Regions from separate parts of the Butyrivibrio sp. WCE2006 genome, predicted to be linked through region 2. Evidence: riboswitches for the same ligand, from Rfam matches in the RefSeq annotation. Region 2 holds a riboswitch; the other holds the start of a gene.
The links. Region 2 has a riboswitch for cyclic di-GMP ahead of T501_RS04655 (coiled-coil domain-containing protein). Riboswitches for the same ligand answer to the same signal wherever they lie in the genome.
Positions count from the first base shown of each region.

Region 1: linked by a shared signal. The riboswitch ahead of T501_RS09155 (methyl-accepting chemotaxis protein) and the one ahead of T501_RS04655 (coiled-coil domain-containing protein) in region 2 are both predicted to bind cyclic di-GMP.

Region 1 is NZ_JNKH01000011.1:232-12,041, reverse strand. It holds gene ribE (riboflavin synthase) at 1-543, shown strand, start outside; gene T501_RS09200 (bifunctional 3,4-dihydroxy-2-butanone-4-phosphate synthase/GTP cyclohydrolase II) at 569-1,765, shown strand; gene ribH (6,7-dimethyl-8-ribityllumazine synthase) at 1,770-2,234, shown strand; gene ilvD (dihydroxy-acid dehydratase) at 2,297-4,039, opposite strand; gene T501_RS09185 (NAD(P)H-dependent oxidoreductase) at 4,318-4,893, shown strand; gene T501_RS09180 (DUF3990 domain-containing protein) at 4,913-5,437, shown strand; gene T501_RS09175 (MATE family efflux transporter) at 5,555-6,169, shown strand; gene T501_RS09170 (putative quinol monooxygenase) at 6,223-6,546, shown strand; gene T501_RS09165 (flotillin family protein) at 6,957-8,483, shown strand; gene T501_RS09160 (hypothetical protein) at 8,480-8,854, opposite strand; gene T501_RS21270 (hypothetical protein) at 8,863-9,018, opposite strand; cyclic di-GMP riboswitch class I at 9,453-9,528, shown strand; gene T501_RS09155 (methyl-accepting chemotaxis protein) at 9,764-11,497, shown strand; partial or broken gene tnpA (IS200/IS605 family transposase) at 11,706-11,810, opposite strand, start outside.
Region 2 is NZ_JNKH01000004.1:96,927-118,289, reverse strand. It holds gene T501_RS04700 (hypothetical protein) at 1-1,610, opposite strand, end outside; gene T501_RS04695 (aminoacyl-histidine dipeptidase) at 2,123-3,775, opposite strand; gene T501_RS04690 (methyl-accepting chemotaxis protein) at 4,191-5,675, shown strand; gene T501_RS20010 (sortase) at 5,718-6,365, opposite strand; gene T501_RS04680 (Cna B-type domain-containing protein) at 6,572-7,780, opposite strand; gene T501_RS04675 (class C sortase) at 7,789-8,661, opposite strand; gene T501_RS04670 (SpaH/EbpB family LPXTG-anchored major pilin) at 8,887-10,446, opposite strand; gene T501_RS04665 (MucBP domain-containing protein) at 10,582-16,158, opposite strand; gene lepB (signal peptidase I) at 16,248-16,931, opposite strand; gene T501_RS04655 (coiled-coil domain-containing protein) at 17,128-18,036, opposite strand; cyclic di-GMP riboswitch class I at 18,345-18,425, opposite strand; gene T501_RS04650 (SpaA isopeptide-forming pilin-related protein) at 18,754-21,363, opposite strand, start outside.

The DNA of each region.
Region 1 (11,810 bases), on a different contig from region 2:
CTTGATGACATTCATTTGGGAGACAGTATTGCTGTCAATGGAGTTTGTCTGACGGTAGTTGATCATGGCAACGGCTATTTTGTAGCGGATGTTATGAATGAAACCTTCTCCAGATCAGGGCTTGGAGCGCTGGTTAGTGGGAGCTTTGTCAACCTTGAGAGGGCGATGCCTGCAAATGGAAGGTTCGGAGGCCATATCGTCAGCGGACATATAGATGGAACAGGAAAAATAAAGAGTATAAGGCAGGATGGAAATGCTGTCTGGTTTGAAATAAGTACAGACAAAAAGATTCTTGACGGAATAGTTGAAAAAGGCTCTGTTGCTATTGATGGAATAAGCCTTACCGTTGCAGATGTGACAAGTAACAGCTTCAAAGTGTCAATAATACCTCATACCTTAAAGGAAACGGTGTTAGGGCATAGAAAAAATGGAGACACTGTTAATCTTGAAAATGATGTAGTCGGTAAATATGTAAAGAAATTTGTTGAAGGTGCGCAAAAAAGCGGTCTGACCAAAGAATTTCTGATGGCAAACGGATATTGATTACTTGCTTTAAGGAAGGGAATATATGGAAAAAGAACTAATCGAAAAAGCGATAAAAGATTTACAAAATGGAAATGTTATCCTGGTGATGGATGACGAAGGCAGAGAAAATGAGGGAGATTTCATCTGTGCAGCAGAATATGCGACTACAGAAAACGTTAATCTAATGGCAACTGTGGGAAAGGGGCTTATATGCATGCCAATGAGTGAGGAAATATCAGTAAAGCTCGCACTTTCGCCTATGGTAAGTCATAACACTGATAATCATGAGACAGCCTTCATGACTTCAATTGATTATGTAGGAACAACCACCGGAATATCAGCTGCGGAGAGGGGACTTACAGCCAGAAGCTGCGTGCAGGATGATGTAAATCCTATGCATTTCAGAAGACCCGGACACATGTTTCCTCTTGTTGCTAAAAAGGGCGGAGTTATAGAGCGCCCCGGCCATACTGAGGCGACAGTAGATCTCATGAAACTTGCAGGACTTAAGGAATGTGGTCTTTGCTGTGAAATCATGGCAGATGACGGCACAATGATGAGAGGAGATGACCTTAGAAAGCTTGCTGAGCGCATGGGAATCACTTTTATTACTATTCCTCAGCTGGTGGAATATAGAAAGGTATACGACAAACTTGTTGAGTGTGTTGCGATTGCAAAAATGCCAACAAAATATGGAGAATTCACGGCGCACTGCTATATCAACAAGCTAAACGGCGAGCATCACGTAGCACTGGTACTCGGAGATATAAGTGACGGCAAAGATGTCCTCTGCAGAGTGCACTCAGAGTGCCTTACAGGAGATGTATTTGGCTCCCTTAGATGTGACTGCGGACAGCAGTTTGATGCTGCTATGAAGGCAATTGCCCAAAATGGCAGAGGAGTGCTTTTGTATATGAGACAGGAGGGCAGAGGAATCGGCCTTGTTAATAAGCTCAAAGCCTATAAGCTTCAGGATGGCGGAATGGATACCCTTGATGCCAATATAGCCCTTGGTTTCCCCGGAGACCTTAGAGAATATTATACAGGCGCTCAGATTTTGAGAGATATGGGAATTCATTCTCTGGAGCTGCTTACGAATAATCCTGACAAGGTTTATCAGCTGGAGGATTATGGAATTGAGATTACAAAAAGAGTTCCGATTGAGATAAAAGCCAACAGCTATGACATTTTTTATCTAAAAACAAAGAAGATCCGCATGGGTCACTTACTGGAGGTGTAATTGTATGAAAATCTATGAAGGAAAACTGGTATCAGAAGGCGTTAAGGTCGGCATTGTTGTGGCAAGGTTCAACGAGTTTATCACATCCAAGCTCCTTGGAGGTGCAATTGATGGCCTTAAGCGTGAAAATGTAAAGGAAGAGGATATTGAGGTGGCATGGGTTCCCGGGGCTTTTGAGATTCCGCTTATTGCTAAAAAGATGGCTGACAGCAAGAAATATGATGCTGTAATCTGCCTTGGAGCAGTAATCCGCGGAGCGACCTCCCACTATGACTTCGTTTGCTCTGAGGTATCAAAGGGCATTGCGCAGGTGAGTCTGAATTCGGAAGTTCCTGTAATGTTTGGAGTTCTTACCACGGATACCATTGAACAGGCAGTGGAGAGAGCAGGCACAAAGGCTGGAAATAAGGGCTTTGAATGTGCTCAGGGAGCCATAGAGATGGTGAATCTCATAAGAGAAATGAACTGAAAAAAAGTGGAGGAGATGGTGTGAGATAAACACCATCTTCCAATGCAGTCGGCTTTAGTGATTCATTCCATATATGCCCCTTTCATTGGGCTTACGGCATGTTCACTAAAGAGCTTCAAAACACCCTTTTTATATTTCATATCTTTGGGTTTCCAGTTTTTCTTTCTCTCAATAAGAATGTCTTCAATTTCCTTCTCGGTTTTGCGTTCACCTTTTACACCGATGATATTGAGCTTTCTCTCAAATACGTCCAGTTCTATGAGGTCTCCTTCTTCCACAAGTGCAATGGGACCACCATCTGCAGCCTCCGGTGAGCAATGACCGATCACCGGACCGGTGGATGCACCGGAGAATCTTCCATCCGTAATAAGTGCGATAGTTTTACCAAGCTCTTTATCAGAGCTAATTGCCTCGGATGTGTAGAACATTTCAGGCATTCCACTACCCTTAGGGCCTTCATATCGGATAAATACCGCATCTGACTTATTAACCCTGTGGTGAAGCACTGCATCAAGGCATTCCTCTTCTGAGTCGAAAGGTCTTGCAGTCAATATAGCCTTAAACATCTCTTTAGGGCAGGCTGTATGCTTTATAACAGCCCCTTCAGGCGCAAGATTCCCTTTAAGGATTGCAATGCTTCCATCCGTTCCTATCGCATTGTCATAGGGCCTTATTACATCCTCCTTTGAAATCTTCACACCATATCTTTCTCCGAAAGCAGCAAGAAGCTTTGCACACTTTTCATAAAAGTTGTTATTTTTTAACATATCGAGATTTTCACCGAGAGTCTTACCTGTAACAGTCATGGCATCAAGGTGTAAAAGTGGCCTTAGTTCTTCCATTATTGCAGGAACACCGCCCGCGTAATAGAAAACCTCTGCAGGCCATTTACCTGCAGGTCTTACATTCAGAAGGTAATGGGCATTTCTGTGTAATCGGTCAAAGGTTTCTCCTGTTATCTCTATACCAAGCTCATGTGCAATGGCAGGTAAATGAAGCAGACAATTTGTGGATCCTGATATTGCAGCATGAACCAGGATAGCGTTTTCAAAGCTTTCCATCGTAACAATTTTTGATGGTCTCATGTTATCCATTCCAGCTATCAGGGCAGCTCTTTTTCCGGATTCATATGCATAATCCAGTAAATCTGCAGACATGGCTGGCATCAGAGCACTTCCGGGAAGTGACAATCCCAGAGCCTCTGCCATAATCTGCATAGTTGAGGCTGTTCCCACAAAAGAACAAGCTCCGCAGCTTGGACAGGCATTACGTTTGGCAAAATCAAACTCTTCTTTCCCTATTTCTCCTCTTTCAAACTTTGCGCTATACATACCAAGCTGTTCAAGAGTCAGCATATCAGGGCCTGCATTCATCGTTCCTCCGGAGATAAAAACAGAAGGCATATCAACTCGCATCATCCCCATAAGATTCCCGGGTACGCCCTTGTCACAGCTTGCAATGAACACTCCTGCATCAAAAGGAGTTGCCATGGCCTGAATCTCGATCATACCGGCGATCATCTCCCTGCTGGCAAGACTATAATTGATGCCATCTGTCCCCTGGCTTTCACCATCGCACATATCTGTGCAGAAATAACGGGCGCCGAATCCACCTGCATCCTTTACGCCTTTTCTCACCATCTCGACTAATTTATCAAGATGACCGCTTCCCGGATGACTGTCACCAAAAGTGCTTTCGATAAAAATCTGTGGCTTGGACAAATCCTCCTTTGACCAGCCTGTTCCCAGGCGTAAAGGGTCCATTTCCGGTGCTTTTTTCCTCATTTCCTGACTTTTAAGTTCCATATATTATCTCTCCAAGCAATTCACATTTATATCTAACATTATGACATTCCTACATTAAAAATCCAAGAAAGCTTCCATCAAGTAATAAAAATAGTATGACTTTCAGCCATACATAATATGCGTGGTAAATAATTGTTAATAATTAATTAAGAAAACATCAACACTCATCTTATAAATAGTCATTAAAATAATATTGAAACATTATAATCTATTCTGGTTCAATTTTTCATATGGAACTGTGCTATGATCGTTGACTGATTCAAGCTTAGAGGTAAAATATGGCAAATCCGATATTGTACATTAATGCTTGTGTAAGAAAAGAATCAAGAACCGCTATCCTCGCTCAAAAGCTTCTTAAAAAGCTGGAGCAGCCTTATGATGAGGTTAGACTTGAAGGTCTTACTTTTCCTACTGTTAATGAGGACTATCTTGGTAAGCGCGATAAGCTTATTTCAGAGGGTGACTTTAATAATTCTATGTTTGATCTTGCCCGTCGTTTCGCAGAGGCAGAGTGCATTGTTATAGCTGCTCCATTTTGGGATTTATCTTTCCCTGCCATGTTAAAGCAGTATCTGGAGCTGGTTAATGTCGTAGGAATCACATTCAGGTATTCGGAAGAGGGCATTCCTATCGGTCTGTGTAAAGCATCCAGAATATTCTATGTGACTACAGCAGGTGGGAATTTTGTCCCCAAAGCCTACGGTTTCGAATATGTTAAGGCGCTGGCACAGAGCTATTATGGCATTGAGGATGTACGTCTCATAAAGGCTGTCGGCCTGGATATCTATGGCGCTGACGTGGATGCTATTATGCGCTCCGCAGAGGATGCTGTGGAAAATATGAAAATAGATTAATTGTTCAAAGGAGAACTGTATGAAACTCTATCATACAAGCGATGTGATTATTAAAGATCCCAGTATCACAAGAGGCAGGAAAAATGCGGACTTTGGGCAAGGTTTCTACTTATCTTCTGACCTGGAGTTTTCCAGAAGATGGGCTGTAAAGGATTCACTTATAAACGAATACGAACTTGATGAAAATGGTCTTGAGATAATCCGTCTGTCAAGGAATGCTGATTGGTTTGAAAAAATCATGAAAAACAGGCGTCTTGAGGATACTCTGCCTGCTGATATAGTGATAGGTCCCATCGCCAATGACACATTATTTGATACTCTGGGGATTATTGGAAGCGGCTTTTTAAGCAGCGACGAAGCTCTTTCTCTTCTGATGATCGGTCCTGAATATACTCAGGTAGTGATAAAGACCCAGAAGGCTTTGGATCAGCTAGTCTGGCAAAGAGCCTTTGATGCAGGTCAGGATGAAGAACTTTTAGAAACTATCAGAAAAGAACGCGAGCAGTATCAGATTGATTTTTCTGAAGCGATGAAAAAAATGTAAAGCTCAATGTTTCTAAAAACAATTCCCTCTTTAGTCAGAGTAATGAAAAGTCAAATCTAAAAAGGAATGGCACTATAAGTAGTACGACACAAACGGTACATATATGAGGGAGTTAAAATGGCAAAGAGGGCACAGGTAAAAGAAAATTTCATGGGTACTGAAAAGGTCAGCAAACTTGTTATCTCAACCGGAATCCCACTCATGCTGAGTCTTTTGATAAATTCACTGTATAATCTTGTGGATTCAGTATTCGTTTCAAGAATATCTGAAGATGCGTTAACAGCATTATCTCTTGCAGGCCCTGTCCAGCTAATTGTTTCATCGCTTGGACTTGGAAATGCAGTAGGACTAAATGCAGTAATATCCAAGGCACTTGGTGAAAAGAGACCTGATAAGGTTAAGAATTCTGAGCACATGATGGGAATAGGAATAGTAGCTATCAGAATTCTTGCGATAGCATATCTTTTGTATATACCCGGAACTGTGTTCGCGGCAGGTCTTCAGGGACTTTCCTACGGAACCAGAAGCATGTTCATTACAATGATAAGACAAGCAATATTACCTTTGATTTTTGCATATACAATCAGTCAATTCGGTAATATCAGTTTTGTGTGGATAGCATTTGTGATAGCGGAATTATTAGGACTTCCTGTAGCTGTTTTGACATGGAAAAAGAGCTTAAATGACGCAACTATCAATCTTCCGGGTTTGGAGCAGGAGATGAATTCTTAAAGGTAAACATGTTTCCGTTCACTTAAGCGCATTTTTTTGTAAAAGGAGAGAATATGATCACGGTAAATATTTATTACACAGGAACTAATGGAAGTGCACGCAAGTTTGCAGAGGATATGGAGAAAAGTGGTACTGCGCAAAAAATACGTTCTGAAAAGGGAAATGTCAGATATGAATACTTTTTCCCTATGAATGATCCGGAAACAGTGCTACTGATCGATGCGTGGGACAGCCAGGAGGCGATTGATATTCATCATGAATCACCGATGATGAAAACTATAATTGAATTGCGTGAAAAATATGATCTTCACATGAGAGTTGAAAGATATACATCAGACATTATGCCTGAATCAGACGAAGGATTTATAAGAGCATGATTAAATCAATATCTCATTTCTGTTGTACCCTGTAATTAAAGTGGTTAGGGCTAAGCTGTTTGTGACATACCCTGTTCAAAATAAGTACACAAACTGTTAACATCCTATTAAATTTGAGTTAAGGAAGTGCTGATAAGATAACTATATCGAAGGACGAAGACCTTTGATGAAATTAGAAACAATAATCTTTTTCATAACGCTGTCTGGTTTAGAACCAGACAGCTCCTCCCTTAAATATTCAGGCTGTCATGCGTAATTCGTGTGGCAGCCTTTAATAATGCAATTAGTCACCAAAAGATGAAAATAAAATGCATAAATTCGCCAAACCTGTGATATATTGTTTCAGTACAGATTGTTAAAATAATAACTGTAACAAGACAATATTATTATTAAGAGGGAAGGTGAAATCCATGTTGACAAACACAACAGTCACAATCATCATTGCAGCCATTATTATTTTGGCAATTCTTATCATAGCAGCAGGCTATGTGAAAGCTCCGCCGGATAAGGCATTTATCATATCCGGTATCAGAAGAGTTCCACGTATTCTTATTGGTAGAGCAGGAGTTAAAGTTCCATTCCTCGAAAGAGTTGATAAACTCTATCTTGGACAAATGACAGTAGACATTAAAACAGAGCAGTCTGTTCCTACCAATGACTTCATCAATGTAAATGTTGATGCAGTAGCAAAGGTAAGGATCGGAACAACTCCTGAAGCAATTCAACTCGCTGCTAAGAACTTCTTAAACAAGTCTCCTGAGCAGATTACTATGGATCTTCAGGATTCACTGCAGGGTAATATGCGTGAGATTATCGGTACTTTGGCTCTTAAGACTATCAATACCGATAGAGACAGCTTCTCAGATCAGGTTATGGAGAAGGCTTCAAGAGACATGAATAAGCTTGGTATCGAGATTCTTTCCTGTAACATCCAGAATGTAACAGATGAAAATGGTCTTATCAGTGATCTTGGTATGGATAACACAGCTAAGATCAAGAAGGATGCAGCAATTGCGAAAGCTCAGGCTGACAGGGACGTGGCTATAGCAAAAGCTGAGGCTGACAAGGCAGCTAATGATGCAAGAGTTCTTGCACAGACAGAGATTGCTGAAAAAAACAATGCACTTGCCATCAAGCAGGCAGAACTTAAGAGAGAAGCTGATACAGCAAGCGCTGTAGCTGATGCAGCTTATGAGATTCAGACTCAGGAACAGCAGAAGTCAATTCAGACAGCAACTGTTAATGCTCAGATTGCAAAGGCTGAACGTGAAGCAGAACTTAAACAGAAGGAAGTTATTGTAAAACAGCAGGAACTTGCCGCTGAAATTGAGAAGAAGGCTGATGCTGAGAAATATCAGGCTGAGAAAAAGGCTGAAGCAGAGCTGGTTCAGAGACAGAAAAAGGCTGAGGCTGCCAAGTACGAGCAGGAGCGTGAGGCTGATGCAAAGAAGGCACAGGCTGAAGCTCAGAAGTACGCTGCAGAGCAGGAAGCTGCAGGTATCAAGGCAAAATATGATGCTGAGGCTGCAGGTATCGCTGCAAAAGGTAAGGCAGAAGCTGAAGCAATCAGAGCAAAAGGTATCGCGGAAGCAGAAGCTATGGAGAAAAAAGCGGAAGCATACAAGAAGTACAACGGAGCTGCTATGGCTGAGATGATGATCAAAATCATGCCTCAGATGGCTGCTGAGATTGCTAAGCCTCTTTCACAGATTGATAAGATTAACATCTATGGAACAGGGGATGGCTCAAATGGTGCAAGTCAGATTTCAGGAAACATGCCGATTGTTATGAAGCAGGTATTTGATACCATGTCAGAGGCAACAGGTGTTGATTTCACAGAAATCATGAGAGCCGGCACGTATGATGCCAAGGTTAACAAGAACATTAACCTTAGCGGGGACGGAGTGAATGTTACCATTGATAAAGATAACAATTAAACAGCCGGGAAATTTGCGAGGCAGAATTTGGAGTATTCTACTATAAGACGTGCAACCTTATTGCTTTTTATGAGTAATCCATCGCGGTACATCTTATAGGACTCAATATAAGAAGCAATAGCTGTACGGAGTTTTCCCTTTTTAAAGGGCATAGGATAAACTTCAATATAGTGATTTTTGCAATATGTAAGTAGTTCCTGCAGAGAAATAAGTGATTCCTTCTTTTTCTGCAGGAACGGTAAATACATAGCCATTCTTTCTGTAAACAACCAGTACATGGTGTCTTGGTAGAGCATATTGAAAGTATGCTCCTGGATATACCGGATCTGATCTTCAGTTATGTTGTAGCTTATTTCATTTGTTTTTTTCATATTAAGACTCACAGTACAAGTATAGGAAGAGTAATGAAAACTGCGACAAGAACAATCGTACCAACGGCAGCGAGTATTCTGTTTCTGATGTCGCTCACATTTCTGTACTTTCCGTTATATTCTATAGTATCTATGATTTTATCTTTATTATCATACGGTTTCATGATAAATACCTCAAAATGTAAAAATGCACACACTTCTTGTGTTGTATAAAGCATAGTCACAAATTGTGTAGATTCTGCATCGGAAGGCTTAAAAATTTATAAATAGCTCTAAAAATTATTATTACTATGCAAATATGTGAATTTAGAATTTTTTTATAAATACTGCCCTGATTCTGTAAGAATAGTAATTGACGCTAATATTGTTAGTATATGATAACGTCACAGATAAGGCAATTACAGAAAGACAGGGAAGCATGGGCCGGATTATTTTTGTTGTCTAAAGTTAACATAGTAAAAATTTTATATAAGTTTTATACATTTTTAACAAATAGATAGTAGTTTTAGGGTACCGAATGTGACATATGGTAGAAAAATTAAATCTTATATAATTTTTTGTTGCGCAAGCAAATACTCTCAATTATAATTCCAATTTGTAATATTCAGGGCAAAGCAGGTGAAAGCCTGTGGCGCAAAGCTATAGGGACTTTAAAATGTCAGCCAGTTGCATCTTAAATATTAAGATTTGAAGCATGGGACATGATTCCATGCTTTTTTTGCTTTTTAAGAGATTATTCTTTTTGAAGCAAAAATGTATCGCGGGAGAGTTATCCTGCCTGCAAAAATCTGGTCACATGATTATATGTGGCTATAACTACTTGCGTTATAGAAATGCCGTTACTGTTTCTATAAGGCAAATGCACCGTTTTTTATTCAAGATTGCAAATGACAATCGGAAAGGTATTTTATGAACACAAAAAGTAGAAACATGGTCCGTCGTATTATTCTCATAGCCTCTATCCTTGCACTGCTTATGTCATTTTTCATAGGCCTTATTGGCTTTAATCATATTAAGAAGGCTTATTTCACTTCCTTCCAGGAAGGCTTGCATGCTGCAGCTATCCTTTTGGAAGATGAATTATCCAATCAGATTTCAGGAGACTGGACATTGGGAGAAGATGGTCAGCTCTTAAAGGGTGAGACACCTGTACATGATTTGTATCAGGGACAGCTTGATGAACTTAATAGAAAGACAGGTATGCACTATACTGTATTCTTTGGTGATACACGTTATATTACTTCACTTAAAGATGCTGAAACAGGGGTGCGTATGGAAGGCACTAAGGCATCAGACGTTGTAGTAGATGAAGTATTAAGAAAAGGTGATGAGTATCTTGCTGCTAATTTTGAAATCGCAAATCAGAACTGGTATGCATATTATCTTCCTCTTAAAAACGCTGATGGCTCAGTTATTGGTATGATTTTTGCCGGCCGTGATACAACAATTGTTGACGGTAACATGAGAGCTGCAGGTTTAGCAATAATAGCAACATTTTTGATATTCTTTGTATTTAATCTTATAGTTGCACGTATTCTTATCACAAAAACTTCAAATTCCATCAAAGACATCACAGATGGTCTTAAGAAGCTGGAAGATGGTGAGCTTTCATTCTATATTGAAGATCGTACATTTAACCGTAAGGACGAGCTTGGTGTTATTGCTGCAAGTTCAGCGCAGGTTCGTGACAAGCTTCAGGATGTTATCAGCGCTACAAAGAAGCTTTCTGAAGATGTAACTAAGTCAGGTGAGACTCTTGCAAGTTCAGCAGAGTCAGCTTCACGTGTTGCAGAGCAGGTTACATGCGCTGTTGAAGATATCAGCCGCGGAGCAGCTTCACAGGCTGAGAGCATGGAAAGCTCTGTAAACAATACAAATGAGATGGGCGACAGTATCGATGAGATTACAGATAGAATCGAGAGTCTCTCAGCTGCAGCAGATGAGATGTTAACAGGTGCAAATCGCACAGTTGATACACTTAGCGATCTTATGAATAAAAATGAGGATGTTATGACATCCATGAAGGATATCAATGATCAGATTCGTCTTACAAATGATTCAGTTATGGACATTGCCGAGGCGTCAAATGTAATCACACAGATAGCAGAGCAGACACATCTTCTTTCTCTTAATGCAACAATAGAAGCTGCAAGAGCAGGAGATTATGGTAAGGGATTCTCAGTTGTTGCTTCAGAAATCGGTATTCTTTCTTCAGAGTCAAAGAAGGCTGCTGTTTCAATTAGTCAGATAGTTGAGACTCTTGTAGCAGAATCAAAAAAGAGTGTTGAGACTATGCAGAGACTTGGCGAAAGCATGCAGGAGCAGAACGCACAGCTTACATCTACAAAGGATGATATGGATGTTGTTGTATCCAATGTAAATAACGTTGATAACTCAACCAGAATGATTTCTGAAAAGATTCATCTCCTTAACCAGCTTAAGGCAAGCTTTACTGATATTATTTCAGAGCTTTCAGCTATTTCTCAGCAGAATGCAGCATCTACTGAGGAAACAAATGCTTCAATGGAAGAGCTTAATTCTACATTTGCGCTTATAAGCAATGCGGCTAATGATCTTCGTGATATGGCTGAAACACTTAATGAGAAGATGGATTTCTTCTCACTTGATAAGATGTCAGCATAATCGTTATAGCTGATAAATATTCATAGTAATCATAAGGATTTAATTATGGAAAGGTATGGCTTCGGTCATACCTTTTTGAATGCATTCTTTTTATATCTATATCATAGATTTAACTGTACAAAAAACTATAAAAAATAGTCCAATATTTATGATGTATCAGCGAGAAAACTCCTTCCTACATAGTCGGTGGGGGATGAATCGCTGACACTCAGTGCTTTGCTTTACTATATCGTCCTGTCTTTTCATATTTTCTTTTGTGGTCATCCGTGCGCTGGCTTTCTATATATTTTTTCACTGTCTCAAGTGAAACGGA
Region 2 (21,363 bases):
TTATCTGATTTGTTTATAAGATCTTTAGCAGCGTCATCAAGATCTTTTACAGCAGCGTCATATTTGTCCTGAGCCTTATCACGTTCATCAGTAGCCTTATCAACCTTTTCCTGCAATTTCTTGGCATTCTCTTCGCAAATCTCTACTGCCTGCTTAGCATTTTCGTATTCCTTGCTGCTCTTTTCAAGTTTCTTCTGAGCCTTATTTGCTTCCTTTCCTTTTTCCCTGGCTTCCTCTTCTTTCTCGGAAACCACCTCACTTGCATCCTGAACCTTCTGTTCTTTTCTGGTTACATTAGCTTCAGCCTTTTCCTGAGCTTTCTCAGCTTTTTCAAGATCATCCGCGGCATCCTTTAACTTCTGCTCTGCTTTCTCATAAGCCCTCTCAGCTGCATCAATTGTTGCCTTTACATCTCCGGAAAGCCCGGTATTTTCAGCATCTTCAGAATCATTAAGTCCATTCTTCTCAAGAATCTCTTTAAGTTCGTTCTTCGCATCGTTGACAGCTTCTGCTGCCTTGTCATATTCAGTCTGAGCTGCATCAACCTTTTCTTTTGCGTTGTCTTTCAAAGCCTCTGCTGTCTTAAGAGCACCCTCTGCTGTTTCAAGCTGATTCTTTGCATCTTCTACAGCATCATTGGCTTCTTCAACAAATTTCTTTACTTCTTTCTTTGCTTCATTTGCAGCCTGTTCAGTTTCATATTCCTTCTTGGCTTCTTTCTCAACAGCATCTGCTGCATTCTTCGCATCTGTTACATCTTTATCAGTTTTTTCTTTTGCCTTCTTAGCAGTTCCTGCGGCGCCCTGCGCAACATTTTTGTCAACCTCTACAGTCCCTACGACATCCTCATTTGTTGCCTCTTCATAAGCGCTGATAGCCTTATTTGCTTTTTCATTTTTCTCATCAAGGACATTTATATCACTCTCAATATTTTCAAGAGCTTCCTTAGCTTTACCGAGCTCTGTGTCTACTGGGTCATTTGTTACAGCAGAAGCATCATTCTGTGGCGACTGATTGTCAGCGGAATCATTTACTTCCGGCACTTCCATCTGTGCAGGTGCTACGTCCCCTGACTTTATATCATTTTCTATGGATACCTTAGTGTCTGCAGCATTTCCGTTCTCAGCACTTCCCTGATCTGCTGCATGTTCTTCACTTTGTACGAAGGTCTGATTTTCAGCAGGCATTTCGCTTTGTGCAGGTGCCTGATTTTCAGCAGGCATTTCGCTTTGTGCAGGTGCCAGATTTTCAGTAGCTGCTTCGTTCTCTGCCTGTTCATTTGTATCTGTCAGAGACTGATCATCAAAAGTCTCATTGTTACCATTATCTGAAGTATTTTCAGGAGTAGTTACTTTCTGGATATTTTTATCTGAATTAACAGCCGCATCTATAGCAGCTTTAGCTTCCTCAACTGCAGCTAAGGGCTCTTCATTAAGTGAAGCTTCTTCTGTTTTCTCGTTGTTTGTTTCCCCTTCTGCAACCTGCTGATCACTGTTTGGAAGTGCATCAGCTTCCTCAGCCAGTGCTGTTACAGGCTGAATTATCATGGCTGCACTAAGCCCCAATGTTGCAGTTTTTACAAGATACTTGTTGATTGTTTTATTTTTCATAGCTTTCCTCATTTCCCCTTTACTAGCTGCAATGGCTTTTGCCATTTGTTAATTCCTATGTTGAGGAGTATATAATATTTTATTTCAGAAAAAATAACAGAAAATGAAAGAAAACTTCCAAAACTCGTACTTGAAAAGTTAAAGTTTCCATGAATAATTGAATATTCAAGACTTGGCAAATATCGAATAAAAATCGTAGTTTATTTAATTTAACTATATAAAATTTATTTATGATACAACTAAATGGATATTTCGTTCAAATATCGTCAATTATTAATTGTTAAATAATGCATCAATTAATTCAATGTCTATAATACGTTGATATTTATATGTTATATAGTTATAAAAAACTGGGAAAAGAATTATTAGTATGAATCTAAGAAGAATAAAAATAACAAATGTGAAATTCTCGCGAGCAAAGCGCTTTTTATTTTTATAAAATCCAACAGATTTTCCAGAAGATAAAAAGCCCGTCCTATCTTCATGATTGAACGGGCTGAATAAATAGTTTTTTACATTTCTTTTAGCAATGCACACAAGTAGTCCCAGGTAGACTTGGTAGATGCTACACTCAGCTTCTCATTTGTGGAGTGGATATCCTGCATATCAGGGCCTATGGAAACACAGTCCAGATTTTCGATTTTCTCTGAGAAAAGACCACACTCAAGTCCGGCATGAATAGCCTCTACTCTCATATCCTTTTTATAAAGTCTCTTATAAACTTCAAGCATCTTCTCACGAAGAGGAGATTCCTCACGGTATGCCCAGCCGGGATACTCGCCGGTTGTCTCAAATATTCCTCCAAAGCTTTCAATTATGATTTCCATCTTTCTAAGAAGTGCATCTTTGGCAGGTGCAATCGAGCTTCGTACAGAATAATCAAGAAGGAAGGCTTCAGTCATTGTTCCGGCGCTCTGGCTTGCTGCACTGGCCCCTTCTATAGCGCCTGACTGATTGCTTACAATCTTCAGAATTCCAAGGTTAAGAGATGTCTCCACAAGACCTTCAATAGAAGCGCTCATTGCCTGCACACCATAAGGCATTGCACAGATACATCTGGCAAGCTCTATAACTTCTGAGCAGGGAATAATTCCGGATACAACTTCGCGCTTCTCATGAATTTCAGTATATGCGTCAACACTTGAATCCAGATTGACTGATTCCATATTTGAAACATCTGTCTTTTCAGGCGGAAGACTGTTTTCAACAACTTCCTCAACTTCAATGGAAAGTCCGGGATCCTTAATTCCAAGCTCTGCCTTCAGGTCCGCCTCAACCTTATATGCTATTGATGAGAGTTTTCCAAAAAGTGAGAAGAATGATACATCAGGTCCTTTGATCTTGCCATGCATCTGAGAAGCAAGTCCCATAAGGAGAAGCTCTGCTTCACAATCTGAAGCTATCGCATTATCAGCAACTCCGCCGTTTAAGCTGATAAGGCCAACCTCAAGAGCATCTGTTATTTCGAGGAGAAGTCTGCCCATAATCACGTTGGCATTTCCTCTTCCCTTAACAATCATCTCACCTGAATGGCCACCCTGAAGACCTTTTACATGTATCTTTACCTTGATTCCACTCTTATTTTCTCTGGTAAGAGGCAGGTATCCATGAAAACGGGCGCCACCTGCACAGCTGACAATCATTACGCCCTCTTCTTCATTATCAAGATTTATCAGTTTTTTACCTGTAATATCAAAGCAGTCAAGTGCAACTGCACCGTCCATTCCAACTTCTTCATTTGTTGTAATAATGATTTCAAGCGGCGGATGAGGTATATCCTTGCTGTCAAGAAGAGCCAATGCATATGCGACAGCTATTCCATCATCACCTCCAAGACTTGTACCATTAGCCCAGACGAACTCACCATCTGTGGTTACATCAAGTCCGTCCTTCTCCATGTTGATCTTAGCACCTTTTTCTTTAACCGCTACCATGTCCATGTGTCCCTGGAGAATTACAGGCTCATGATCTTCATAACCCGGTGTCCCCGGCTTTTTGATTACTACATTCAGTTCCTTATCCTGTCTTACATAGAGATTTCTATCTTTAGCAAATTTTACAAGAAAGTTGCTTATCTTTTTAAGATTCCCTGATCCATGAGGTATTTTACAAATCTCTTCGAACCATTTAAATACTTCTGTTGGTTGTAAATTTTCAAGTGCCATTATTACGTCCTCTCGTTATATAAAAATTATGTTTTATAGTAAACTTCATATACTTTTGACGCTTACTATAGCTTCCTCATAACATTACTTATTTTAGCACATTTATCACTAATATGTTCAACCTCTTAAACCTAGTGCTACTGTCATCAAATAAGTCGAGGTATTTAATGACAGCAGCACTAGCTTACTGTTTGCACTTTGCTGAGTTCAAAGCTACGTGATTTGCCCTTATTTTATTATCTCATACATTTATTTTTGCCCATAAACGCTTCATATCATCTAAATTACAGGTTGAGTAAAATTTCGATTTTTATCAATTTTTTATATTATTTTAAACTGTTTTCAGATTTTATTCTTCTCTATCATGTTAAAATCTTATTGATATATAATGATGGCTTAATTGTGCATTAAAAAAATGCAGAAAGGACAGCATATGAATCCTCAACAGTTCAGACTTGCGAATAAAGTCAGTTTTATAGTTTGCAGCATAATTATAGGATGCGGTGTCTTACTATCAATCGGAGACATTACAAACAGAGGTATTACCGCTGGAAATGCTTCAATCATCTTGAGTGCCATAGTCGGTATGCTGATGCTTCTAGCCGGTAATTTCAAATTCCCGGAAGTCAAGATGGGCTCCATTCTTATTATGGCAGGCTCCACAATATTTTACTTTGTACTGATGATCGCTCAGGATAATCTGGTGTATTTTGCATTTGGATTACCTATCCTTATAGCAAGCATCATTTATCTGAACGTAAGACTCTGCCGTGCCGGTATCGGTGCAATATGCATTTCCTTTGCTATCACCTGCATTAAAACAATCGTCAAAACAGGCTCCCTTAACATTTCTTTTATTCCGGCATTCATAACTCTCGGACTTGCATTTATAACAAGTTTAAGTGTCGTAAGCCTTCTCACAAAATTCAATGATGAGAATAATGCGAAAATAAGTAAAAACGCAGAAAAAGCCCTTGAGACCGGTAATAAGATGGCTGACATCGCAAATAATATCTCTGATCTCTTTAACAACTCTCAGGATAGCCTTACCTCCCTGCAGAATATAATAAATGCTCAGCAATCCGGAATGCATGATATAGCAACAAGTATGGAAAGCACTGCTCAAGCCATCACCATTCAGGCTGAAAAGGTTCAGCAGATTCAAGATGAAACACTAACTACTGACGAACACACAAAAGAAATGTCAAAAGCATCTCAAGACACTCAGGATGCAGTGCGTGAAGGTGTTCGCGTGATTGGAAACCTGAAATCAAAATCTCAGGATGTTTCAAATACAAGTCAGGTTACAGTAGAAGCTACTCAGGCAGTTATCAATAAGGTTGAGGAAGTTCAGAAAATCGTCGGTGCCATCATGTCGATATCCAAGCAGACCAATCTACTTGCCCTTAATGCCAGTATAGAAGCCGCAAGAGCCGGCGAAGCAGGAAAAGGTTTTGCGGTTGTTGCTAATGATGTACGAGATCTTGCAGGCGAGACCAACAACGCATCTACAGAAATCACCAGGATCATCAACGAACTTACAGAAGATGTGCAAAAGGCAATGTCCAGCATTGATGATACAGTTTCTTCCGTTGCAGAACAAAATGAGATGATAGAGACTGTCGGAAACAGTTTTGACAGTATAAATGAGAATGTAGCTGATATGCTAAGTCGCTTTAGTGATATTGAGCGTGGTATGGATTCCATTTCCTCTTCTACGACAGAGATAAATGACGGAATTTCAAATCTCTCAGCTACCAGTCAGGAAGTTGCAGCACTCTCAAACGATGGTGCCCGCTCCGCTGAAAGAGCTGTTGAAGAATTTGATCAGTTTAAATCCATACTCTCAGATATTTTCAAACAGGCAAATAAACTTAAAGATATGCAGACAGATGATTAACGTAAAAGAGGTCTTCCATCGTGTGGGAGACCTCTTTTTCTATTATTCCTTATCCTCGGAAACTGCATTCTCTATTTCCTTTGTTACAGATGCCCCTGATCCGGGAGCAACCATCTTAACAAAATCACATCTGACAGTCACGCGGCTTGCGCCACCAATAGTGCAGGTAAATACAGTAAAGTCCCATTCACCTTCGTCCATGGCATCCACGTCATATGTACCTATGTCCTCCATATATGTGACTTCATAATAATACTGACGACCATCCACATCTGTAATTATGATGTTATCGCCTGCTACAAGGTTCTTAAGATTACCAAAATGATTTTGATAATTATGTCCTGCAACTATAAGATTATTCTCATAAACTGAACCCTTATATCTGCAGGGAGATGTCTTGGCATTCTGAGATGCCCACTCTGTCTGAATGGGAAGTCTTATATCAATTGCCGGAATCGTGATAATCCCGATAAAAGATTGTCCATTAATATCAATGGATTTCATTTCACCTGTAGGATTTGGATCAATAGGAGCATTGGTAATCTGCTCTTCTACCCCTTCAAGGAGCCCTGCTGCACTGACTCCCGCTGCCAAATCCTCTTTCTCATTATTGACAACAATATTTGCTGCAATTCCAAAGCACAGGAATCCCAGAAGAATCATTATCCGTCCTTTTGTAATTATCTTCATGTAAAAGCCCACCTTAATTCCGAATTATAATAGAGATAGCATCAGTAAATATACCCATGCTATCCCCATAGATTAAGTTAAGTAAGCCCCAATTTCAAACTTTTCTCATTTATAAACAATCGTTTTTCTTCTACTACATCATCGTTACCCAATCATATTTCCGCTTTTGCCCACAAAAAGTCATGACTTTACCGGTTCCCTGTTAGTTAATCATTCTTTCTACGACGTTCATTTCTAAAACCAAGAACTATAAGAATAATTCCCATAATCGCAAGGACAGGAATCGGCCACCACAACTGACCTGTCTGAGGAAGTCTTCTGGCACCCAGAACCTCAGGAAGCTCACCAACAAACTTTCTGATAGCACCAAGAACACTTCCGCCATCATCTGGCGGTGTTGAGCCTCCCGGGCTATCTACTGTATCCGGAGTTACAGGTTCGTTCGGCTTGGAAGGTTTACCCGGCTTATTCGGTTTGTTTGGCTTCTCCGGCTCATTTGGCTGATCCGGGCGCTTAGGCTTCTTTGTATTAACTATTACGATAGTATTCTCATTTTGAGAAATAGTAGGAGTATAACCTGTATTATCGTTTTCCTCTTCCACCGTAAAGGTATGACCTTTTTCGTAATTCCATGAATACTTCCAGTTATTTTCATTTGAAAGCTCAACAGTCTCAGCATATGCCCCATCACAGAATATTTTAACTTTGATGGAATCAGGTCTATCCTCTCCTCCATCATCAACCCACTGCTTATGAATTGCAAACACTTCAGGATCCTCTTCCAATCTGTTCGCTGCTCTCTTTGGAATTGCTATAACATCGTATTGGGCATTCGTCCATGTTCCATCCCAAAGATTATTACCATTTTCATCGATACTACTTGGACCTGGAACTACAGAAAGAAAATCAAAATACTTATATTGTATTCCTTCCTTTACCAAAGGATCACTCACTCCGTAATAAAGTCCCTTATCAACTTTGCCCAATCTGGTAAATCCATCATTGCCGGATGTTCCCTGATAACTTGGCTGAATGTTATTCTGAGCAACACACTTACCTGCTTCTGTAATTATAGTATCCCACTTCTCCTGATTAGCCAGTGAACGCATATCACTCACTTCCAATCCCAAAGAGTCGTATGGTGGAAGTAAGGTAAATTCTCCATTCTCCGAGATAGATGCTATCTTATATACCTTGGTGTTCACACCATCCATCTCTCCATATCCCGGAATATCTCCGACAGTATCAAAATAATAATACACGGATAATGTCGTCTCTCTGTTCATATCTATAAGACCAGGTCCATTATTATCAGATCCTGCATTAACCGTAGCTCCGGGCAATGCCAACAATGCAGACATGCTTATTACAGTCGCACCAAGTATCAGTTTTTTCAGCTTGCTAAAAATCTTCATAAAGCACCTCAATTACGAAGTAAATCCTCTTTTTTTATCTTTTTCTTTCTAAAACGATCCGATGTACTAATTACAAACCATATAAATAAGACTAGTATTATTGGTCCGGCTATAAATGGAGCAACCACAAGATTATTAATCTTAGCAGCATCCGCCGGTACTATCAGTCTGGTTTCTTCATTATAATCAACACGCCTGCCCCTTACGAGCATTCTGTGGGTGTTAACACCATAAGGTGTACACGTCACAAGCGTGACATATTCTTTGTCAGGATAAAATGTCAGACTCTGTGTTTCCTCAGGAAGCACTATTGAAATATTATCAACCTGATAGGCAAAGGTCTGATCCATTATATGAAGAAGGAATGTATCTCCTTCTATCATTTGATCAAGCTCTGAAAAAAGCTTTGAGGATGGCAATCCTCTGTGTCCGGATAAAAGTGTATGTGTTCCAATCGTTCCGGTTGGAAGTGATGATCCGGGTATATGTCCAATTCCTACTTGTAAAACAGATTCAGTAACGTCATGATATATCGGCAAATCAACGCCGATTTTCTCTATTTCTATATGTCCCATTACCCCTGTACCGGTGGGATCAAGAATTGAATGATACTCTTCCAGTTCTTCGTCTGATAGCGTAAAATTCAGTCCTCTGGATAAAAGTTTTTCGTTATATTCTACTGCTTTATTCCAGTACTGCTCGTAATCTTCTTCTGTTAAATTAGATATTGCTTCAGTATAATCTGAAACCGCACTACTTTGATGCTTAGAATTAATATAATTACTTACTGAGGGATATAAAAAAATTCCTAATCCAACTATAAAAATTCCTGCAAATATGAGATTTGGCAATTGCTTTGCAAATTCTTTTCTTTTCGCCATGTCTATCAATCCATCTTCGCAAATAACTTACATTACTAATATTGAATCCTAGTCAGGCTAAGCTCGTGAAAAATTCGCTAAGTGCACTGTTTAAATTTCCGCAGTTCCGGAATGAGCAATAAACCCAATCCGAAACTGCAGTATGTTTCTATATTTTGTCTACAGAAACAAGATTCAATATTTTATTTAATCTATAAATCCCTCTATTATAAAATAGAATTACTCTTAATCGTTCTTTCTGCGTACTACAAAGAATACAACAGCTGCTACGATAAGAAGTCCACCAATAATATAGAAAATTGTTGTACCGATACCACCTGTTGAAGGAAGAACTGTACCTTGATTATTAACTACATTAAATGAAGGAACCTGACCAATTACACCATCTATTGATGTCGCTACATTGTTAACTGTATATGTCAATACGTAACTTTCTACTTTTGTACCCTTAAGAACCGGAGTGATAACTACTTTAATAGGTGCTGTAAGCTTGTTATATCCATTAGGAGCAGTAACCTCGTAGAGATAGTACTCAATTGCTGCGTCAGGATCAGCATCTAATCCATTAAACATAAATTCAGCATTATTATTCCCTGTCTGAATATAGCTATCTCCGCCAGGTGTGTAATTACCATCAGCATCAAAAGCAAGAAGATCTGCCTTCTTATCAGTTATGTTATTCTCTGTTATATCACCAAGCTCACTATTCTTTGAAAGGACAAATTTTGCACCAGCTAAGGGCTGATCATGTTCGTCAACCTTAACTACCTTGAATTTAAATGTTGACTCATACACAGTCACATGCTCAGATGTTACTTCATTATTCTCACTGTAGTTGATCCATGCATCGTTGTGTTCATTGATCACAGCCTGAGCATTTACTGTTGCCTTATATGTCAGAGTTACTACTGTTGCTTCAGAAATTGTATCAAGATAATCCTGGATAAATTTAATACTTATATCATCCTGACCATCTTCCTCAACGTTTGTCCACTTAGTCAACTCATAGTTACTAGCAGATAAATCATCAGTACCTATTTTTATTGACTCCGGAGCATTCGCAAGTGTTAATCCCTTTGTAAGTCTGTCATGAAATACAACATTTTTTGAGCCTGGCTGAAGAGTAATATTAACTGTATAAGTTACTACATCTCCAAAATCATTTGTAGGCTGATCTTCTACCTTAGTTACTGTTGGAACAGAGTTCTTATCTTTTACAAGTGCATTAGGAGCCACACTGGTAACTGTTGCAAGTGTTCCTGTAGTTGTTGAAATGAAGTAATATCCTTCAGTAAGCCCGGTAAAAACTATTTCCTGTCCATCATTATCAGCGGTTTCATGAACTACCTCTGTACCAAATGTTTTTGCCCATTCACGGAACTCATTTGTAGAAAGACTGCTTTCACTAATGCCATCCTTCAGTCTTACATAGCCATTTGTATCAGTAAACCATGCGTTTCCTTCAAGAGTTTTTCCACTTGGCAATGTATATGTTATACCTTCGGTAGTAACATCTGTCGTGGTACTGTCATCAGTCGCTACCTTTCGAGCACTGTTTGTTGTTGCATCAAACAACTTATAAACAGTATATGTCTGATTTTTATTTGTCTGCTGCAGTTTAATCTGGTAATCTCCTGCATTTGCAGAAACAGTTTTAGTTGATACTACATTTTCTGTTGCTGCAGGCTGAGTCTGAGTTGTTTCCTCAGCTGCCACATTTAAGCTTGCACCCATGATCATGGTTGCAGCAAGAATTCCGGTTAATAGTTTCTTAAATCCTTTCATTTACCTCTCTCCTTTTCCTGTTGAATCTTGTCTGTTTTAGATAAAATGTTTATTTGTTTGGTGATTACTCACCTGATTTATCAAGTGCAAATGAGCACTTTTGTTAAAATGTCGAAGACATCTTAAACCATTACATTATTTTTCTCGCTTTTTTCTACTGTAAAGCATTGCAATAACCGCTAAGGTAATCATTGCTGCACCGGTTGCCATATAAGGTATGGTTCCTTCTCCACCGGATTCCGGAAGCACATTGGTCACAATTTTCGTATTTAATATCTCAACTGTGCCATAGTTTCCTTTTGCATCTACGTTCAGTATGTATCCGGGATCTTTGTAGTTTACTCCGTCAACAGTTATTTTCCCTGAATCATTAGCAAAGAATTTCTCATTACCTTTCGAAGAAGTAACACTGTATGTGACAGCATATTCTGTCAGGAATTCATCCGGTTCCTTGATACAGTACTCATACCTATTACCATCAGCATCCTCAATAAGAAGATTATCAACTGTATAAGTCCACTTATTTTCATCAGATAATGTAACTGATGAAACCGCATTATATGAATGCCAATCTTTCTCACCAACTTTCCTCTGCCATATGTAAAGTGTCAGAGGTGAATGACCTGACATATCATCTTTGCCATCCATGTCAAACCATTTCTTAGAAACTACCAGTTTGCCGGCAAGTGAGTTATTAAATACTACAGATGAACCATCCGCCTTACCATATGTGTAGTTAACCTGGAACTCATTCATCAGAGGAGTATCTGTTTTTGGATCCTTACCCAGATACAATTCACACTGAGCAACAACATTATCGAATTTCTTGTCAGTTGCATATCTTATATCTGCTCCGAGGTAGAAGAAATCTTCCCTCACAGTTGTCTGACCAGTATTGCTGTAGTTTCCCTGATTAGCCATATTTTCGCCATTATAGGTTTTATTAAACTCAGTATGTTTTTTGGTGACCTTTATTTCTACATAATACTCTGAAGTATCATATATTACTCCACCAAGTCCGGTATCAACTTCTGTAATCTTGTAGTAATAGATGCCTTCAAACCTATAGGGTATTGATGTAAACATTCCTATTGCTGAATAAGAACCATCCTTATTCTTCTTTGCATCTTTTCCGGTTAATGCAATAGTATTTCCACCGATCGGCATTGGCTGTCCGGTAGGAATGCTAACTCCATTTCCTGCAGAATCCCAAGCAGTATATGAAACAGGATCTATCCTAAACTGGAATTCCATATTTTTATTCCACTTACCACCTGTAAAGTTTTTAGCAATCTTTATAGGGCCAACAGGAAGGCTGTAATAGTTGCATACCTGAACTGTCTGAGTGTGAGATTTACTAGAGCCTTCTTTATTATTTACTGTATTATCTCCAACCTTAACATCAGTAGGTCCATGATCATAATGGTTAGGAAGATCAATGGAATACACAACTCTGTAATTATCCCCACCTGTTCCAATTGAACTTGCACCTTCTCCATCAACAGTTACATCATACTTAGTAACACGTGAGAGATTTGAATCATACAGGTAGGTTATTGAATTGGATGATGGTTCATATGCGAAAGTAATATCATCACCAACCTCTTCAACTGTATATGTACCTGATGGAAGATTATCTATAGTCCACTGTGCACTACGGTTATACGAAACTGGGTAGTAGTTACCTGTGGGCTTGTGCGTTTTGCCATCATATTCTACAGCCCCATCCATTTTAGGTTTTTGGGGATCCCCAACAAAACTTCTAAAGACAATGTAGTTCTTGGTTGCATTGTTGGTTATCCTGAAAGTACAATGGTTTAGCATTGAAAACTCTTTACCATCTCTTACAAAATCTGCATCCCAGTCATTTATTACCATCTTATGGATACGAAGCCTTCCGGTTCCGGTATTGTAAAATGCTACCTCATCTTCGTTAGCAATCTTGTTAGCAGATCTTTTTGTCTTAGCCATGACATGACCTGCCAAAAAAGGAATATTATCTTTATTAAGCCCCTCCTTTCCTACTGACTCTTCGAGAGATTTAATACGATTTAAATCATCTGAATTATTGGCATCCAGTTTGTAATAATCAACACTTTGATTATCCTTACCGGGGTTGTTAACCCTTGCAATTATGTAACTACTGTCCTTCTTAATGTTTATACCTGATCCACCATCCGGAATATCATTCTCAGTGATAACCAAATAAATAGAATCATTATAAATAATCTTCGAATCAGAATCGAATTTAAAAGCATATGAGATTCTGGAGCCATCATTGTAAACATTATTATTCAGCACCTTAAAGTTTGTTCCATTACTTGTGAGAGCTCTTATAGTAAATCCAAACTTAAGATTACCAGGATCTGCACCATTGAGATACTTTCTCAATAAGATTCCAACCGATCCATTTATGGTCTTATTGTTAAATGTAGGAATGTTACCGTTTATCTTTGTATTTTTAGTCAGAGAAGAATCAGTATAATATTCAGGGGTGCTTACTCTATAATAGATACCTTTCCCACTAATCTCATTCATCTTCTGAAGAGTTACGGTAACCTTCGCATAATATATGTTTTCATCAGGATAATAAGCTTTACCATTCTCATCAGTACTACCATTTATCTCACCAATTGCAAATAGAAAGTCCTGACTTTCTCCTACATTTTTTGCAGAAACATATTGGTAATGAGGATCTGTCTTTTCACTGTCTCCACCGAATGTCACAGAATTAAAGAAAACATTATGTGGTGATGCGTGATCATTCTCTACAGTTTCAACAACGCTCCAATTATTACCATTCCATTTGTATAGATTGAACTTAAAACCTGATACTGAAGCATCCTTACCATCTATGGTCTTATATGCCTGGAACTGTGCCATTCCACTTATCTGCCTGATATGATCATAGGTGTTATGCCACTCACCGCTGGTAATCTCAACATCAGGGAACATTACCCAGCCTGCTGATGTTGCCGCATTCTCAAAATGAGCATTTGAATGACCTGAAAGAAGTACGCCTACAACAGATCCACAAGTTTTAACATTCGTGGCGTTGATAAAGTTCCAAATAATCGTTTTAGAGGCATTATTAGCCTGCTTTAGCATCTCAGCCTCACCGGTTGGAACATCATTTACTCTAAACTTATGTAAAGAAATATTATCTGCTGTTGTAACATTGAAAACTACTGTCTGATCATCTCTCTTGTAGACATTTAGCCAATCATCCTGAGCTATTTGCTTCATGTCTTCGCTATTAAATGTCACATAATATGTACCTGGTTTATTAGCACGAATATCTAAATAATATTTACCATCATTTCCTACAACAACCGTCGCATTATCTTTTCTTGAAGCAAGATCATTCGAAGCATCCCTGGTATACTTTCTCATATCATCTACTAATTTGGTAATTTCTTCACTAGTATAAGCAGTATCAAACTTTACGTGATCTCCACCAACTTCGTTGACATGCGTGATTCTACTTGCATACTCCTTAGGGACGATAAAGTAAGCATCCTCACCCTTTAGCTGGAATGAACCGTTTACTGATGCTGCCATAAAGGTCTGCTCAACAGGATTTGTAAGATCATTACCTGACTGATCACTGGCATCGGCTATGTTTACTGCAAAGTTTGTCTCAGATTCCTTGATCTTAATTCTATTTGCAACAATACCGAAATTAATGGCATCTCCAAGAATCGTTTCAAATGTATCTGTACCAGGTTCATGTTTCTGATAAGAAATAACAGCAAAAACTGAAAAGCTATCTTCTTTGAACTCTACAGTTTCATTAGCATTTTCACCATTGTCAACATCAGCAGTAGTTTCTATCAGTGTCTTAACTTCAACATCCTCTGCTTTAATCTGCGTTGCTTCTTCAGTACTATTGATATCAGAAGCTTCTTTTACCTCTTCTTTAATAGGAAGATGAACCACTGCAATATTCTCATCTTCTACAGCCTGAAGGTCATTTGAAAGCTGATTGTTCTTAAACTCTATGCTTACGTTTACAGAACCCTGAAGCGGCTGTATCTCTATACCTTCATACATGAAAGCAATGTCATATAATAATGTGTTAGCCTCATTGTACTGACAAGCCTCTTCAAGACCGGCATCTTTTGCAATGCTCTCTGCGTTTTCATTAAGAGCATTCATGTAAGCATCATAACTATAATTTTCGGTACTGGAATTAACCTCTGTTACTTTGAGTTCAATTCCCTCTGGAAAAGCACCTTCAGATGTTGTCTCGGCCTTAACTATTACTTTTTCATCAGAATACTCAAAGTTCTTCTCTGATGTTAACTTTATATAATTGAAAACAATGTCTGCATCTTCTGTTACTACTATCTGCTCATTTGCAGCATTAGTAATTATGAATTCCTTAATAACTACTTTATTATCAGTAGCTTCTACTGCTTCACTATTTTCTGTCTCTTCATTTTCAGCTTCCACATTTTCATCTGTTTCTGCTGTCTCAGTATTCTCCTGTTTTTCATCGAAAACAGGAGTGATCCTTACAACTTTCTGATCATTGTAAGTAGCGTCTACATAAAAGAATCCATCTATATTTGTTGTTTCATCCTGCTTTAATTCTGTTTCAGAAGTTATTGCCAGTTCAGAAGCTTCCTTTATTTCAACGCCATCTTTATCAAGATATCTTGCTGTTAGCTTTATTCCACCGTCAATAATTACTTCTTTAATATAAGTAAGAACTACTGTCTTGTTTTCTTTAATAACCACAGTAGCTTCTTCAGCATTCTCAGCATCTGCCAATGCAACTTCATAATATCTGAATCCATTAGCATCCTGCTTTGCTGTGATTTTGGTGATCTCTGTTCCATCAATTGCAGCTTTCATAAATTCATAGCCGTCCTGCTTTGGAGCCTCTGTAGTAAAATCAAGACTCTCAGAAAGGCTTATCTCTTTTTCATCTGCGATTGAATTATTTTCTTCATCAACATAAGAAACTGTAAGAACCACATCCTCAGTAAGTTCTACTTCGTCCCCTGAAGCAAGTGTACCTTCCTTAGCTTTGCTTCCTTCAGCTTCTTTGCCTTCTTGATCTTCTGTCTTCAGCTCATCTTCTTCTGAAGTCAAAGCCTTATCAGCTGCATTCTCACCCTCAGCTGGTGCCTGTCCTGCTAAAGAATTCTCTGTTGAAGAATTATCTGTTGTTGGATTTTCTGTAGAAGTCCCCTCTTTAGTTGAATCAATTTCTGATGAATCAGTGTTCTCACCTATTTGATTATCAGAAGATGCCTCAGAACTTGCATCTGAGCCTTCTTCTGTTGAAGATGAATTGTCATCAGTTGTTTCCGTGGATGCTGCGTTATCTTCTGTAACTGAATTGTCAGATGAATTTTCATCAGAAGTCGCATTGTCAGAATTATCAGTTGTATCTTCTCCGGAAGCGTCTGAATCCGCAGAAGCAGTTTCTGATGAATCTGATGTATTTGCTGATGCATCCTCACTTGAAGTTGCATTTTCTTCATCGCCACTTTCAGAAGTATCTGCTGCGCTTTCCGCTGATATTTCTTCCGTGGAATAAGCTACATCAGAATCCTCCCCGGAATTATTCTGATTAAGAACCATTCCCACATCCTCGGCTGTTTCCTCAGATACCGCTGATGCCACTTTATTAAGTGAATACATCGTAGCTGTCGTGACAAGGAATGCAACCACCAGCATTAATGCACCCCACCTTTTCAAGAAAGCATGTTTTCTTAAAAACCCTTCTACTCGACTGTTGTCTAATTTCCTCATTTCTTCTTCCCTTGATTTCCCCTGTATTACCTCAATTACTGCAATTCCGGCTCTTCCATGTTCTCAGTACCGGTACTCGCCTTACTCTCGATACCGCCAAAATCCTTAAATGGATAAAGTCTGAAGAACACTCCGCCTATCAGCTGTTCTGCAGAGACGCAACCAACTGTCATAGATCTGCTGTCTATTGATACCGATCTATGATCTCCCAGAACAAAGTACCTTTTATCAGGAACCTGATATGGGAATGTGATTTTATCTCCTTCACCAACTGATTCTGCATACTGGCTAAAATCTGATACATATGGCTCATCGAGTTCGACACCGTTAACCGAGACTCTTCCATTGTCATCAATGTTGATCCAGTCTCCCGGTGATCCTATAACCCTTTTTACAAGAACCTTGTTATTGTAATAAAACGCTATCAGCTCTCCGGTCTTCAGTTCTGCATAGTTATTGGCAATAACAATCTGCCCTGTCTCAAGAGTCGGCGTCATACTATCACCTGTTACTCTGAGTACAGTTATGAAAAAGCTGGATACAAGTACTGAAAAAGCTGCCACAACTATGATTACGATGATTGTGTTTCTAAGCGTTCTCTTGTAATCACTTTTTCTGTATTCCCGCTTTAGTTCTGCTCTCAGTTCATCTAACGATGGTCTGTCAGATTGTACAGTCTGATTTTTTTCTTTTGGTAAATTTTCTACTTCTTTGCTCATAATGCCTTTATTTTTCTTGCCTTATGCGCATAAGTATTTTATGCGCAAGATACTTCAACATTATAAATAATTGTTATCATTAAATGTATACTGAATATGCATAAGCTAATGCAAAATTCGCACTTGACAAATTGGAATTTTTATGAATTATGTCTGACTAAGTATTTACAAATTCCATTTATGTAAACAAATTAGATTAGATATTATTTTCAGATGTTTCTTCGACTACTTTTTTTCTTGTAGTTCTTTTTCTTTTGACTTTTGTCTCTGCAGAATCTGTGATCTCACTTCCGTTTAATTCTATATCTTCAGCTTCTGCTTCCTCTCCCCAAATAACTTCTGGTATCTCCCTGTTTTCATTACCGACAGAATCCTCAATGCCGGCCTTAACTCTGCTCTTGCGACCGATTCCGGCTAGTTTCTTGATTCTTGTTAGTTCAGGAGCTTCCTTCTTTTTGGATGACTTCTGTTCTGCACTACTCTCATCCTGTTGTAAAACTTCTGTACTGTTCAGCGTCTCCTGGAACTGTATTGCAGCCTTCTGTGCTGCCTCAAAAAATCCATTTATTGAAAGTACAGCTTCCGCAAGTGTTCCTGCGGATTCTATCTGCCTGAGCTTTTTATCGGTTTCCTCCCGGAGAGCTGCTTTTTCTCTCTCCAGTCTTGCCTGAAATCCTTTAAACTCTCTGTCGTGTCTTGCTCTAAGTCCAATCATATCTTTTTGGAAAAGTGCTTCCGACTTTGCTTTCTGCTCATTGAATTTTTTGCGCATCTCAGCCTTTTCCTGATTGAAGCCTTCCATTAGTGCTGCTCTCTCATTTGCAGCCTGCTGTATATATGCAGCCTTCTCTCTTGCAAACTGTTCGAGCAATTCATTTTTCTGCTCTGCGAACTTACTTCTCATTTCAGCTTTTTCATCATCAAACTTTGAAAGAAGTTCTGCTCTCTCATTTGCCATCTGATCCAAAAGCTGTTCTCTTTCTCTATCGAATTGCTCCTGCATCTCCTTTTCATGCTCTCTTATACTTTCAGCTTCCTCTGAAAACTCTACGAGCATCTGCAGCAGCTCTTTTCTGTTAAGCCTTCGTAATTCTTTTTGTGCCATATATCTCCTTGATTAACGCATATATATGTCCACATTTTTATGAACTATATCCTGGAAAAATCGATTCGTATCGTATTAATTTCAACTATCAAAGATAATTTTATACAAATATCAGAAATAATTTATATTTTTTTAATAATTAAGCATAAAATATTATAGCATTAGTTCGGCAAAATGGAATCATTAATTATTGCTCTAATTTTTTTTCGTAAAATTAAGTAAAAAGCCCTGTTTGAAGATTATTCAAACAAGGCATTAGTAACAATAATTCAACACCCCGGATAAGAAGCACTCTCACCTTATCAAGTGTCGGCAACTGGCTGTCTGCCATATCGGCAGACCCTGTAGCTTTGCGTCACTACCTTGCGGCAGCTTTGCCTTTGAATAAAAACTATTTTATTACAATAACTACTACAATATCCATTATGTAAATCATAATTAAAACTTATTTTACATCACAGCGCTGTTTTATGATAAATCATTTGATTATAAAAATCAAGTGTATTATCATGATTTAAAATTTTTATTCAAGTCATATAATTTCTGGTTTTCTCCTTAAAAACACGAGCTGGAAAGACATGCAATCATATCATTCCGACTCGTATTTTATCTCACCCGGAAACAAGCATTTTATCTGACTCAGACCAGGCTGTTTCCAATACCTTTACTCAATCATGTTTCATATACTTGAACGCACTATTAAATAAATAGATTGCATCATTTACAGCTATTCACTTCTTTTTTGTTTTTCCTACTATACATCATTTTAAGGAATACAGCCGCCACCATAAATATCAGTCCTCCAAAAATTAATCCGTCTGTTCCTATTCCTCCCGTATCAGGAAGTCTATATGCCGGAACGTCATTTCGGTCATTTGTTATCCAAAGTTCGCCGGAATTAATTGGTCCCATCCTGGATTCATCCTCAACTACAGAATAATAGACTGTATTAACCTCTGAAATATAATAAAGATACTCGTATTTTTTTCCGTCTTCACTTCTATATTTCTCAAGATCATTAAGTGTTGTTGTCCAACCGCTTTCAGCATAAAGCCTTACTTCTTTTGAAAAAGTCTCATCCTCAACATAGTCTGATTTCCCTCCTCTTTGTGGTTCCGGGGTCTCTATAATCGGATTCGTATAGTCTATCTCCTCATATCCAAGAGAATTAATGACAATATTCAGATTCTGAGTCACAGGTATCGAATACCTGACTTCCTGTCCTCCGCTTTTATCAAATAGTGCTGCCAGTTCTTTTTTATCCACTTCTTTACCATTGATTTTTACAGATGGCATAGTTGTGTTCCATTCATCCTTAAAACCTTTAATGGTAAATGTAAGTACTGAACCGGTCCTTACAAAAGGAAAACCTGTATATCCTATTATGTAATTGTTATGATCTCTGCTATCAACATTGACTGATTTGAATGAAGTTGCCGCCCCTTTGCTGTCATTTCCTTTTAGATACATTCTCTTCAAATTAAAGGTCACTGTACTCGGGATCGTTGCGTTGTCAGTATTTTTCCAATATTTTGAAATCTTAATCCGGGTATGTTCACTTACATTCGCAAAGTTCACTTTCTGTCCGGATGAATAAGCAACTCCAAACAGATCAGCAAAATTATCCGGCAAATTCATAGGATATTTGTTCTTATCCGCTGCTCCCACATAAAACACCAGAGGCTCATCGCTCTTTAAATATCCTTTAGGTGCTTCTGTTTCCTCAAGCTTATAAGCTGTGTTGAATACCAACGGACTAAGTGATATTTTGCCGTCATCACCTGTTACCAGATTAATTTTTGTGCCGTCAAGTTCAGATATTTCCTTCCATCCTGTTTGATTGTTTGTCCATATGTAGAGCTTAAACTTTGCTCCGGGCAGCTTTAAACCATTATTATCCTTATCAACCTTATAGACTTCTATTCCTTTCGTGTTAGCTGCTGCTCCTACTCTCTGAACAGCGAACTCGGTTTTATCCTCAGAGCTGCTTCCATCATTGCCTATTCCTATTAGCTTAGCGCTATTTGACAGTTCTATCTGGGTCCCCTGATCCCCATTAAACGTATATCTATAAACGATTTTAAGATATTTTCCATCCGGAATCGTAAATGATATAAGTCCGGAATTAATATATTTATTCCAGTCTGATGTTTCGCTAGAATAAGATGATACCTCGTAGGAATACTCATCCTTTCCCAGTTCACGAAGGACTTCTTCACCATTTTCCCTGCTTACTTCATATACTGCTATAGAATTTTGCAAAAGAGAAACTGTAACTTTTCCATCCGCCTTTGATATAAAGGTATCCTTCAAAGTCAGTCTGTCACCTCCGGACAAAAGATCAGCAGCATTAGGGTTAACATCAATGCTGTATTCAATGGTATTTGTAGCATCAGCAAGATTTTTATTGCTGGTTTTCTTAATAATGTTTTTAGTCTTTGTAATTATCTGTGTCTGAGAAGCTTCCAGCAGCTGTTGCTTATCTTTTGTTTCCAAAATAACCGTATTCCTAAAGGTTCCCTCTTTGATTTTTTCAAAATCTACAGAGTCATTTATTTTTGCCCGCACTCTCACATATATCTCTGCTGAAGGACTATCATACATATAAAGCTCATTAACAAGCTTATCCGAAAGCTCACCAGGGGTAACATCTATCGAAATTGTCTTATCTGTAATATTATAATGAAGTCCATAGGCTTCAGCCTGGCTATTCAATACAATTGTTTTGCCACTTGGAAAAGATTTATTTGTTGATATTTCAACACCATAAAGAATCTTTTCTCCATGTTGTTCCCCATCACAGCTTAAAAGTGTAATATCATCTGGCAATGTGTCGGTTAAAACAAGATTTTTGTAAGATGTATTCTTCGGGTATGTCAGATTAATTACCCATGTAAGAATACCCTCACCAAAGAGGTCCTCAGAATAATAGTCATATCTTGACTCCTTTGAATTCCCTCTTCCATCCGACTTGCCAAGTCTTATCATATCAAAAGGAATGTTATCGCCCACAGTTTTCCCATGAACAGTTGCATTGTTATAAAGTCTGACATCGGATTTACTCATGGTTGTATAGCCGGATGATATATAAGAAAATTCTACATTTTTATCCAGATCACCATAAAACTTTATCGTAAATGCTTTGTAGCCTTTTCTGCCTTCAACTTCCCTTTTATATTTATTCTCTTTGATAATCTCATATTTACCGGAGTAACCACTTTTTGAAAGAGCAGCTTTCAGATTATTTTCAAGAATCTGAAATTGTTCATCGGTTATAAGCTGTGTGCCATCAATTATCTCATCAAAGTATGTCCAATACTGGGATTT